One region of the Streptomyces sp. NPDC051684 genome, then DNA from elsewhere that is predicted to be linked to it. Evidence: riboswitches for the same ligand, from Rfam matches in the RefSeq annotation. Region 1 holds a riboswitch; the other holds the start of a gene.
The links. Region 1 has a riboswitch for cobalamin ahead of ACIA8D_RS28120 (ABC transporter substrate-binding protein). Riboswitches for the same ligand answer to the same signal wherever they lie in the genome.
Positions count from the first base shown of each region.

Region 1 (4,094 bases):
CGGCACGCAGGTCGGTGATGCTCGCACCCGCGTACGTCGACCAGGTCAGGCCCGTCGCGGACAGGAAGAAGAGTCCGAGCGCCGCCCAGACGCCCACCGACCCGTGCAGCGAAAGGGTCCGCCTGCGGCCGCTCGTGCCGCGGATTGCGCGGCGGGAGCGGCGGCGGCCGAACCAGAGGACGAGGCCGCCGCCCGCGATCACCCACGTCCAGCTCGCCGCGAACTCGCTGTAGAGACGGCCCACTTGGCCGAGGTGGAGGTCGCGGTGGAGCTCGTCGATCCAGGTGCGCAGCGGCAGCGCGCCGGTGGATCCGTACTGTTCGAGGGCGCCGCGGATCTCGCCGTCGTACGGGTTCACGAACACCGCGAGCGTGTGGTCGGCGTCGACTCCCGCGACGCCGGAGAGCATGACCCGGGTCGTCGCCCCGGCCTCGGGCGAGGGCCGCACGGCGCTGACGTCTCCTTCCGGATGAGCCTTGCGGGCGGCGGCGACCTGATCGGCGACGGGCAGCTCGGACCTGCCCACGGGAACGTTCAGCTCATGGGCGTAGACGATCTTCTCGGCCTGGAAGGAGCCCGCGTAGAGCAGGCCCGTGACCGCGGCGACGAACAGGAACGGGGCGACGAACACCCCGGCGTAGAAGTGCAGTCGAAGCACCAGCGGGCGAAGTGACGCCCAGGCCGACCGGGTGGCGGGCGGTGACGGCGGTGCGTCCCGGCCCTCTTCCACCGGCCGGGAATCCGGGGTGTCCGAGGTTTCGGAGGTGATGGACAACGTGGTCCTCCAGTTCTGGGCAGCACGGAGTCCGGGCGCGGGCCGCTCGGCCCTGGGCGCATCCGGATCCGGTGCGGTGCATGGGGACTCGGCCGCGCGGGCCCGCTCAGGGCGTGCGCACGGCCGACGCCCGAGGGTGCGGCGCAGCCTCGGGTGAACCGGCTGTCGTCAGGCGACAGCGTTCCCTGCGGGTGGACCTCTGGAGGTGATGGGGTCCGCGAGGAGGAGCTCGCGCGGCGTACGGTCGCGCCGGGCGCGGCGGACCCGGACGCGCGGCCGGTGCGGCGGAGTCGGAAGGCGGAACGGGAGCCTGAGCGGTGCGACGATCCGGCCGACGACGCACCTCGCGAGGCGGAACGCGGCCTGCTCACCGTACGCGAGCCACAGCCCGCTCAGCACGGCGGCCAGCAGGTGGGCCGTGAGCATGCCGGAAGATGACATGCCACCCATGTCATGACCGCCGTGTGCCATGTCATGTATGCCGCCCGTACCACTCATGCCACTCATCGGGGCCATGGCACCCGTCGAGCCGGCCGGCATGGACTGCATGGGCATGTCGCCCATTCCCGTGGGCTCCATGGGCGCGCGGCACAACACGTGGTCCAGCCACCGCCCGGCGACGGAACCGCCGGACGCCGCCGGGTGCGTGACCACCTGCGCCCACGAGAAGAAGACGTGCAGCGCCGCCTGCGCGGCCACCGTCAGACCCACGACCGGCAGGATTCCGCGCTCACGGCCGGTGGGCACCCACGCCGCCGCACCGGTGGCCGCGCATCCGGCGGCCAGAGCCCACCAGGGCACGGTGTCACCGGACATGAGCGTGTGCGCCAGCGCCGTGAGCAGCACGCAGACGGCCGCGAGCATCGCGGCCCGTCCAGCGCGAGCGTCCCGGCGTGTGGTCATGGCCGACCCATCTTGGCATCCGCGCCCCGGTGATCACCGGCAGGTTCGCAACCCGGCATGCGCACCGCGGAAGCCACGTAGGATCGCCAGGTCATCACCGCGACGGGTGACAGGAAGCCGGTGCGAATCCGGCACGGTCCCGCCACTGTGACCGGGCAGAGCGCGTCAACGCTGCCCGGGAGTCAGGTCACTGGCCCGTCGCGGGCTTGTTCCGAGGAGCGCGGACTCCGTAGGAGGCTTCACGTGTACGACGGTCCGTACCGTCCCCATGCCCTTCCCCCTTCCCCTGTGCGACGGCTCTCCCGTGCGCGGCCGCGGCGCTTCGCCGTGCGGGCCTCGGCCGCCCTCGCCGCGCTGTCGGCAGCGGTACTCACCGCCGGTTGCGGCCCGTCCGGCACGGCGTCCTCGGCGTCCGAGCGCGCCGACGACCGCCCGAAGTCGTCGACTGCCGAGGGATTCCCCGTCACCATCGACAACTGCGGCGTCAAGACGACGTACGACAGGCCGCCGTCGCGCGCGGTCACCATCCATCAGCACCCCGCCGAACTCCTGCTCTCCCTCGGTCTGAAGGACCGGATGGTCGGCACGGCGTTCCCCGACTCAGTCGTCCTGCCGAGCCTGCGCGAGGACTACGCGTCGGTGCCGGAACTGGCCACGCGGGCACCGTCGTTCGAGAACGTCCTCGAAGCCGAACCCGACTTCGTCTACGGCGGCTACTCCAGCGCGTTCGACGAGAAGGAGGGCCGCTCGCGCAAGGCGTTCGCCGACGCGGGCATCGACACGTACCTCAACCGCGAGTACTGCGGCGGGAAGAACGTGACGATGCGCGACACCTACGCCGAGATACGCACCATCGGCAAGATCTTCGGAGTCCCCGACCGCGCCGACGCCCTGGTGTCCGACCTCCGCCGACGGGTCGCGAAGGCGAGCACCGCCGTCCGCGACCGGCCGCGGGTCCCCGTGTTCGTGTACGACAGCGGGGACAAGTCCGCCTTCACCGCGGGCGGCAAGGGCCTGGGCACACAGCTGATCCACCAGGCGGGCGGCCGCAATGTGTTCGCCGATCTGGACGACGTGTTCGGCGATGTCTCCTGGGAGCAGGTCGTCGACCGCAGGCCCGAGGTCATCGCGATCTACGACTACGCGGGCGACAAGAGCGTCGAGCAGAAGAAGCGCTACCTGCTCGCGCAGCCCGCGCTCGCCGACGTACCCGCCATCAAGCACAAGCGGTTCGTCGTGCTGCCGTTGACCGCGACGCTGGTCGGGGTCCGGTCGGCGTACGCGGTGGAGGGGCTCGCGCGCGGGCTGCACCCGGAGAGCTTCACGTGACGGCGCCCGCGGTCACCGACAAGCAGCCGGCCGGCGTGCGGGACCGACACATCGGCCAGGGGGTGCGGCTCACCGCCACCCTGGTCGTGCTCGCCGCGCTGCTTCTCGTCTCGCTGACGGCCGGACTCGCCATCGGCTCGGTGCGGGTGCCGCCCGGTCAGGTGTGGGGCATCGTGACGCACGCGCTGGGCGCCGACTGGTGGGGCGGCGCGGACTGGTCCCGAGCGCGCGAGACGATCGTGCTCGACGTGCGGGCGCCGCGTGTCCTGCTCGGCGCGAGACCGGCGCCGGTCTCGCGGTCGTCGGCACCGCCCTGCAGGCCCTGGTGCGCAACCCGCTCGCCGAGCCGTACTTGCTCGGTGTCTCGTCCGGTGCCTCGCTCGGGGCGGTCGCGGTCCTCGTGTTCGGGGTCGGCGTGTTCGGGGCGATGTCACTGTCGGCGGCGGCGTTCGCGGGTGCGCTCGGCGCGCTCGTCCTCGTCTACGCCACCGCGCGCACGGGTGGACGCATCACGTCCGGCCGCCTGATCCTGTCGGGTGTCGCGGTCGCGTCCATTCTCAGCGCGCTGCTCAACCTGCTGCTCACCACGGACCGCGGCAACGAGGCACGTACGGTCCTCGCCTGGACGCTGGGCGGTCTGGGCGGGGTGTCCTGGAACTCGCTGTGGTTGCCGGGACTCGGCCTGCTCATCGGGATCGGCGTCCTCATGGTGCAGGCGCCGAACCTGAACCTGCTGCTCGCGGGCGAGGAGGCCGCCACGACGATGGGCCTGGACGTGGCCCGTTTCCGCGCGCGGATGTTCGTGCTGGTGTCGCTCGTGACCGGTGTGCTGGTCGCGGCGGCCGGGCCGATCGGCTTCGTCGGCCTGATGCTGCCGCACATCGTGCGGCTCCTCGTCGGCGGCGACCACCGGCGCGTGCTGCCGACGGCCGCCCTGGGCGGCGCCGTGTTCCTCGTCTGGGCGGACATCGCGGCTCGGACGGTCGCCGCGCCGATGGAGATCCCGGTCGGTGTGCTCACGGCGCTGTGCGGCGGCCCGTTCTTCCTGTGGCTGATGCGACGGGACGCGCGGCGCACGAACGCGGGA
Region 1 is NZ_JBITCS010000026.1:3,115-7,208, forward strand. Features, by position in the region: gene ACIA8D_RS28110 (PepSY-associated TM helix domain-containing protein) at 1-730, opposite strand, end outside; gene ACIA8D_RS28115 (hypothetical protein) at 944-1,678, opposite strand; cobalamin riboswitch at 1,750-1,892, shown strand; gene ACIA8D_RS28120 (ABC transporter substrate-binding protein) at 1,922-3,007, shown strand; partial or broken gene ACIA8D_RS28125 (FecCD family ABC transporter permease) at 3,043-4,094, shown strand, end outside.

Region 2 (4,094 bases), on a different contig from region 1:
GCCCCCGCGAACGGACCGGAGCGGGCTGCCAGGCTCTCAGCCGCAGGCTGTTGGCGACGACAAGCACCGAGCTGACCGACATCGCCGCCGCGGCGAGCATCGGGTTGAGCAGACTGACCATGGCCAGCGGGACAGTGGCGGCGTTGTAGCCGAACGCCCGGACCAGGTTGGCGCGGATGGTGGCGAGCGTCGTGCGGGACAGGCGGACGGCGTCGGCCAGTGCCTCGATGTCGCCGCGCACCAGGGTCACGTCCGCGGCGCCGATCGCCGCGCCCGCGCCCGCCCCCATCGCGATCCCCAGGTCCGCCGAGGCGAGCGCCGCCGCGTCGTTCACACCGTCACCGACGACCGCCACCCGGCGCCCCTCGGCCTTGAGCACGGCGACGAGCGCGGCCCTGTCCTCGGGCAAGCAGGCCGCGTGGACCGTGTCGATGGCCAGTTGGGACGCGACGGCACGGGCCGGGGCATCCCGGTCGCCGGCGGCCAGGACCGGGCGCACCCCCAGCTGCGCCTCGGCGCCCGCCCTCAGCCAGAAGCCCAGCGTCGTCGCCGCGACGGAGTGAGGACGTCCTGGTGATGACACCCCCTCTTCCGGCACCTACACCATCTGCCATGATTCCGTTATTGCACATGACGTGCATTAAGGGGTGAGGGTCGTAGTGGACCGGACGGTCGCTGCTTCACGGAGCCGCCGCGCGGTGCTGTCGCTGGCGGGAGGCGTGGCCGTCGGGACGGCGCTGCTCTCCGGCTGCGGTGCGTCCGCGGACCAGTCGTCGTCGAAGCCGAGGCGCGGCGCGGCGGGACCATACGGGCGGTGTTCCCGGGGTTCGGCGCCAAGGAGACGCTCGATCCGCACGTGGGACGGCAGTTCATCGACCAGGCGCGCTGCAAGGCGGTCTTCGACAAACTGGTCGAGCTGGGCGACACACTGCGTCCGGTGCCACGGCTCGCGAAGAGCTGGGAGGCGAACGCCGATCTCACCGTCTGGCGCTTCCAGTTGCGCCCGGCCCGCTTCCACGACGGTCACGCCTTCGAGGCGGAGGACGTGCTGTTCTCGCTCTCCCGCATCCTCGATCCGAAGAGTTCCGAGCGGCTGGCGAAGAACTCGCTGTCCATCATCGACCTGAAGCGTTCCCGTGCCATCGGGGCCCATACCGTCGAACTCAAGCTGACCCGGCCCGAGGCGGAGTTGCCGGCGCTGCTTGCGTGCCGTCGGCCTTGCTGGCGTCGAAGTCGATCGCGGAGAGCAGCACCTGCGAGGGCGAGCCGGTCTTCGGGTCGGCGGCGCGCCGGTAGCTGTAGAGGACGTCCTTGGCGGTGACCGGCTTCACGTCGTGGAAGCGCGCCTCGCGCAGGCGTATGTGCCAGCGGGTGCCGGAGGCGTTGGACTCCCAGGACTCGGCGAGCCGCTTGCGGACCGACATGTCGTCCGCGTACGTGCCGAGCGTGTCGTAGAGGGCCTTGGCGCGGGCCTGGTCGACGAAGTTCGGTGCGACGTGCGGGTCGAGGGTCTCCTGGGAGCCGCCGGAGGTGAACGCGGCACGGAACCGGTCGCCGCCGCACCCGTCCTCGGTGTCACCACCGCACCCGGTGAGCAGCCCGGCTCCGCCGAGAGCCAGGGCACCTGCGGCGGCCAGTACCCCGCGCCTGCCGGGCTCGGGGCCTCTTCCCGCTTCTGTACAGGCATGCGTCGTCACATCGATCCTCTCCGGGGTGTCCTCGCCCCTGCTGCTGGACCGGCGACGGGTCAGTCTCCTGGCTCCCGGATCATCGCTCGCCTCCGCCTTCCCGTCCGCTCGCGCGGGCAGTGGCATGCGGGAGGACCGCTTCCCGGTCACAGTGGCGGGACCGCGCCGGATTCACACCGGCTTCCTGGTCCCCGTCGCCTCGTGCGCCCATTGTGACGTATGCGGCGGCGAGCCCGTCGGTCCGGTGGGGCCCGTGCATCCTTCGGCGGTCATTGAGGGTGCGGGGCCTGCGAGTCGTCGTGTGCCACGGGATAGGGCACGAAGGTGCTGGAGTGCTGGTCGATCCGCAGCGGCCGCCCCAGCGGCGGCGCGGCCCGCTGCGGGCATTCGAGGCGTTCGCAGACGCGGCAGCCCATCCCGATCGGGGTCGCGGCGGCGCTGCGGCCGAGGTCGAGACCGTCGGAGTAGACCAGCCGGTGCGCGTGACGCAGTTCGCAGCCGAGGCCGATCGCGAAGGTCTTGCCGGGTTCGCCCCAGCCGCCCCGGTGCCGGGTGACGGCGCGGGCGGTCCACAAGTACCGTTTTCCGTCCGGCATTTCGGCCAGTTGGACGTGGATGCGGCCGGGCGCGGCGAACGCCTCGTAGACGTTCCACAGCGGGCAGGTGCCGCCCGCGCGCGAGAAATGGAAGCCCGTGGCCGACTGCCGTTTGGACACGTTGCCCGCCCGGTCGACGCGCATGAAGGAGAAGGGGACACCGCGCAGCCGAGGTCGCTGGAGGGTGCTGAGGCGGTGGCAGACCGTCTCGTAGCCGAGCCCGTAGCGGTCGGTGAGGCGTTCGATGTCGTAGCGCACCGCCTCGGCCGCCGCGTGGAAGTCGCGGTACGGGAGGATGAGCGCGGCGGCGAAGTAGTTGGCGATGCCGATGCGGGCCAGCGAGTGGGCCGGTATGCCCGGGACGAAGTCCTCGGCCGCCTGCCGGTCCAGGTCGTCCGCGTGCTCCAGCAGGGCGAGTTGGGTGGCCATACGGAACGCGCGCTGGCCCGGGCGCAGTCGCGGCGACAGGTGCAGGGTGCGCGTCGTGTGGTCGTAACGGTGGAGGCTGTCGCCGGACTCGGTGCTGAGGCGTGTGCCGTGCCGGTCTTCCAGGCGGGCCGCGAGCGCACTGAGCACTTCTCCAGGACGGATACCGACGGAGGCGGCGACCTCTTCCGCGGCGGTGTCGATCTCGTGGAGGTAGTTCTGGCGGCGGTAGAAGTACTCGCGGATCTCCTCGTGCGGGGAGCGCGGGGCGTCGAGGCCCCGCGGGTCACGGCCGTCGTGTCCCCCGACCAGCTCGGCCAGGCGCTGGTTGCGGCGGCCGAGGTCGAGCAGGACCTGCGCGACCTCCGGCATCCGCGAGGCGAGCTCGGTGAGGTCGGTCGCGCCGACCCGTGCCGCGTCGATCTCGGCGGCCAGCGCCTCCCTGAGGTCCGCCACCAGGCGGCCGGTGTCGCGCTCGGAGAAGAAGCCCGGGTCGACACCGAACACCTCGGTCAGGCGCAGCAGCACCTGCACCGTGAGCGGCCGCGCGTCGTGCTCCATCTGGTTCAGGTAGCTGGGTGAGATCCCGAGCGTGCGGGCCAGTTCGGCCTGGCTGAAGCCCCGCTCGTCGCGCAGCCGCCGCAGCCGCGCACCCGCATACGTCTTTCCCATGGTGATGGCCCTCCCCTCCGGGACGGCTCAGCGTACGTGACCGCGACGCGAATGAACCCTTCGCAAGCTTGGCAAATCAGCACCGGAAGATTCGCAGAAGTTGGCATCCAGCCATGCTTGATGGCACTCAGTGCCAGTGCCAGAGTCTGAGTGCGGCCCACCGGACCACGGCGGGTGCGAACCGGAAACCGGGGCACGACCAATGCCCTGACGTCGGAGATCCCGGCACCGGTCGCATCCCATGCCGACAGGTCTGCGCAAGGATTGCTCCGCTCTGCAGCACAAGGGACCGGCGGGCCGCACCCCATCACACGACACACAGTGCCGCCGCACAAGCGGCGAGTGCCGTGGTGATGACTGACTTCGCAGACGAACGACCGAGGAGACGGTGACCGTCATGGCAACCGACACACGCACACAGGCAGCCGAGGAACTCACCCGCCGCTGGGCCACCGACCCGCGCTGGAAGGGCATCGACCGCACCTACAGCGCCCAGGACGTGATCCGCCTCTCCGGGAGCGTCCGCGAAGAGGCGACCCTGGCCCGGCGCGGCGCCGAGCGCCTGTGGCGCCAACTGCACGAGCAGGACTACATCCACTCCCTCGGCGCGCTCACCGGCGGTCAGGCCGTGCAGCAGGTGAAGGCCGGCCTGCAGGCCATCTACCTGTCCGGCTGGCAGGTCGCCGCCGACGCCAACCTCGCCGGCCACACC
Region 2 is NZ_JBITCS010000025.1:20,926-25,019, reverse strand. Features, by position in the region: partial or broken gene ACIA8D_RS27595 (HAD-IC family P-type ATPase) at 1-508, opposite strand, end outside; gene ACIA8D_RS27590 (hypothetical protein) at 641-1,027, opposite strand; partial or broken gene ACIA8D_RS27585 (ABC transporter substrate-binding protein) at 938-1,147, shown strand; gene ACIA8D_RS27580 (ABC transporter substrate-binding protein) at 1,164-1,697, opposite strand; cobalamin riboswitch at 1,749-1,877, opposite strand; gene ACIA8D_RS27575 (short-chain fatty acyl-CoA regulator family protein) at 1,958-3,382, opposite strand; gene aceA (isocitrate lyase) at 3,780-4,094, shown strand, end outside.
Region 2: another riboswitch for cobalamin. It lies ahead of ACIA8D_RS27580 (ABC transporter substrate-binding protein); the one in region 1 lies ahead of ACIA8D_RS28120 (ABC transporter substrate-binding protein).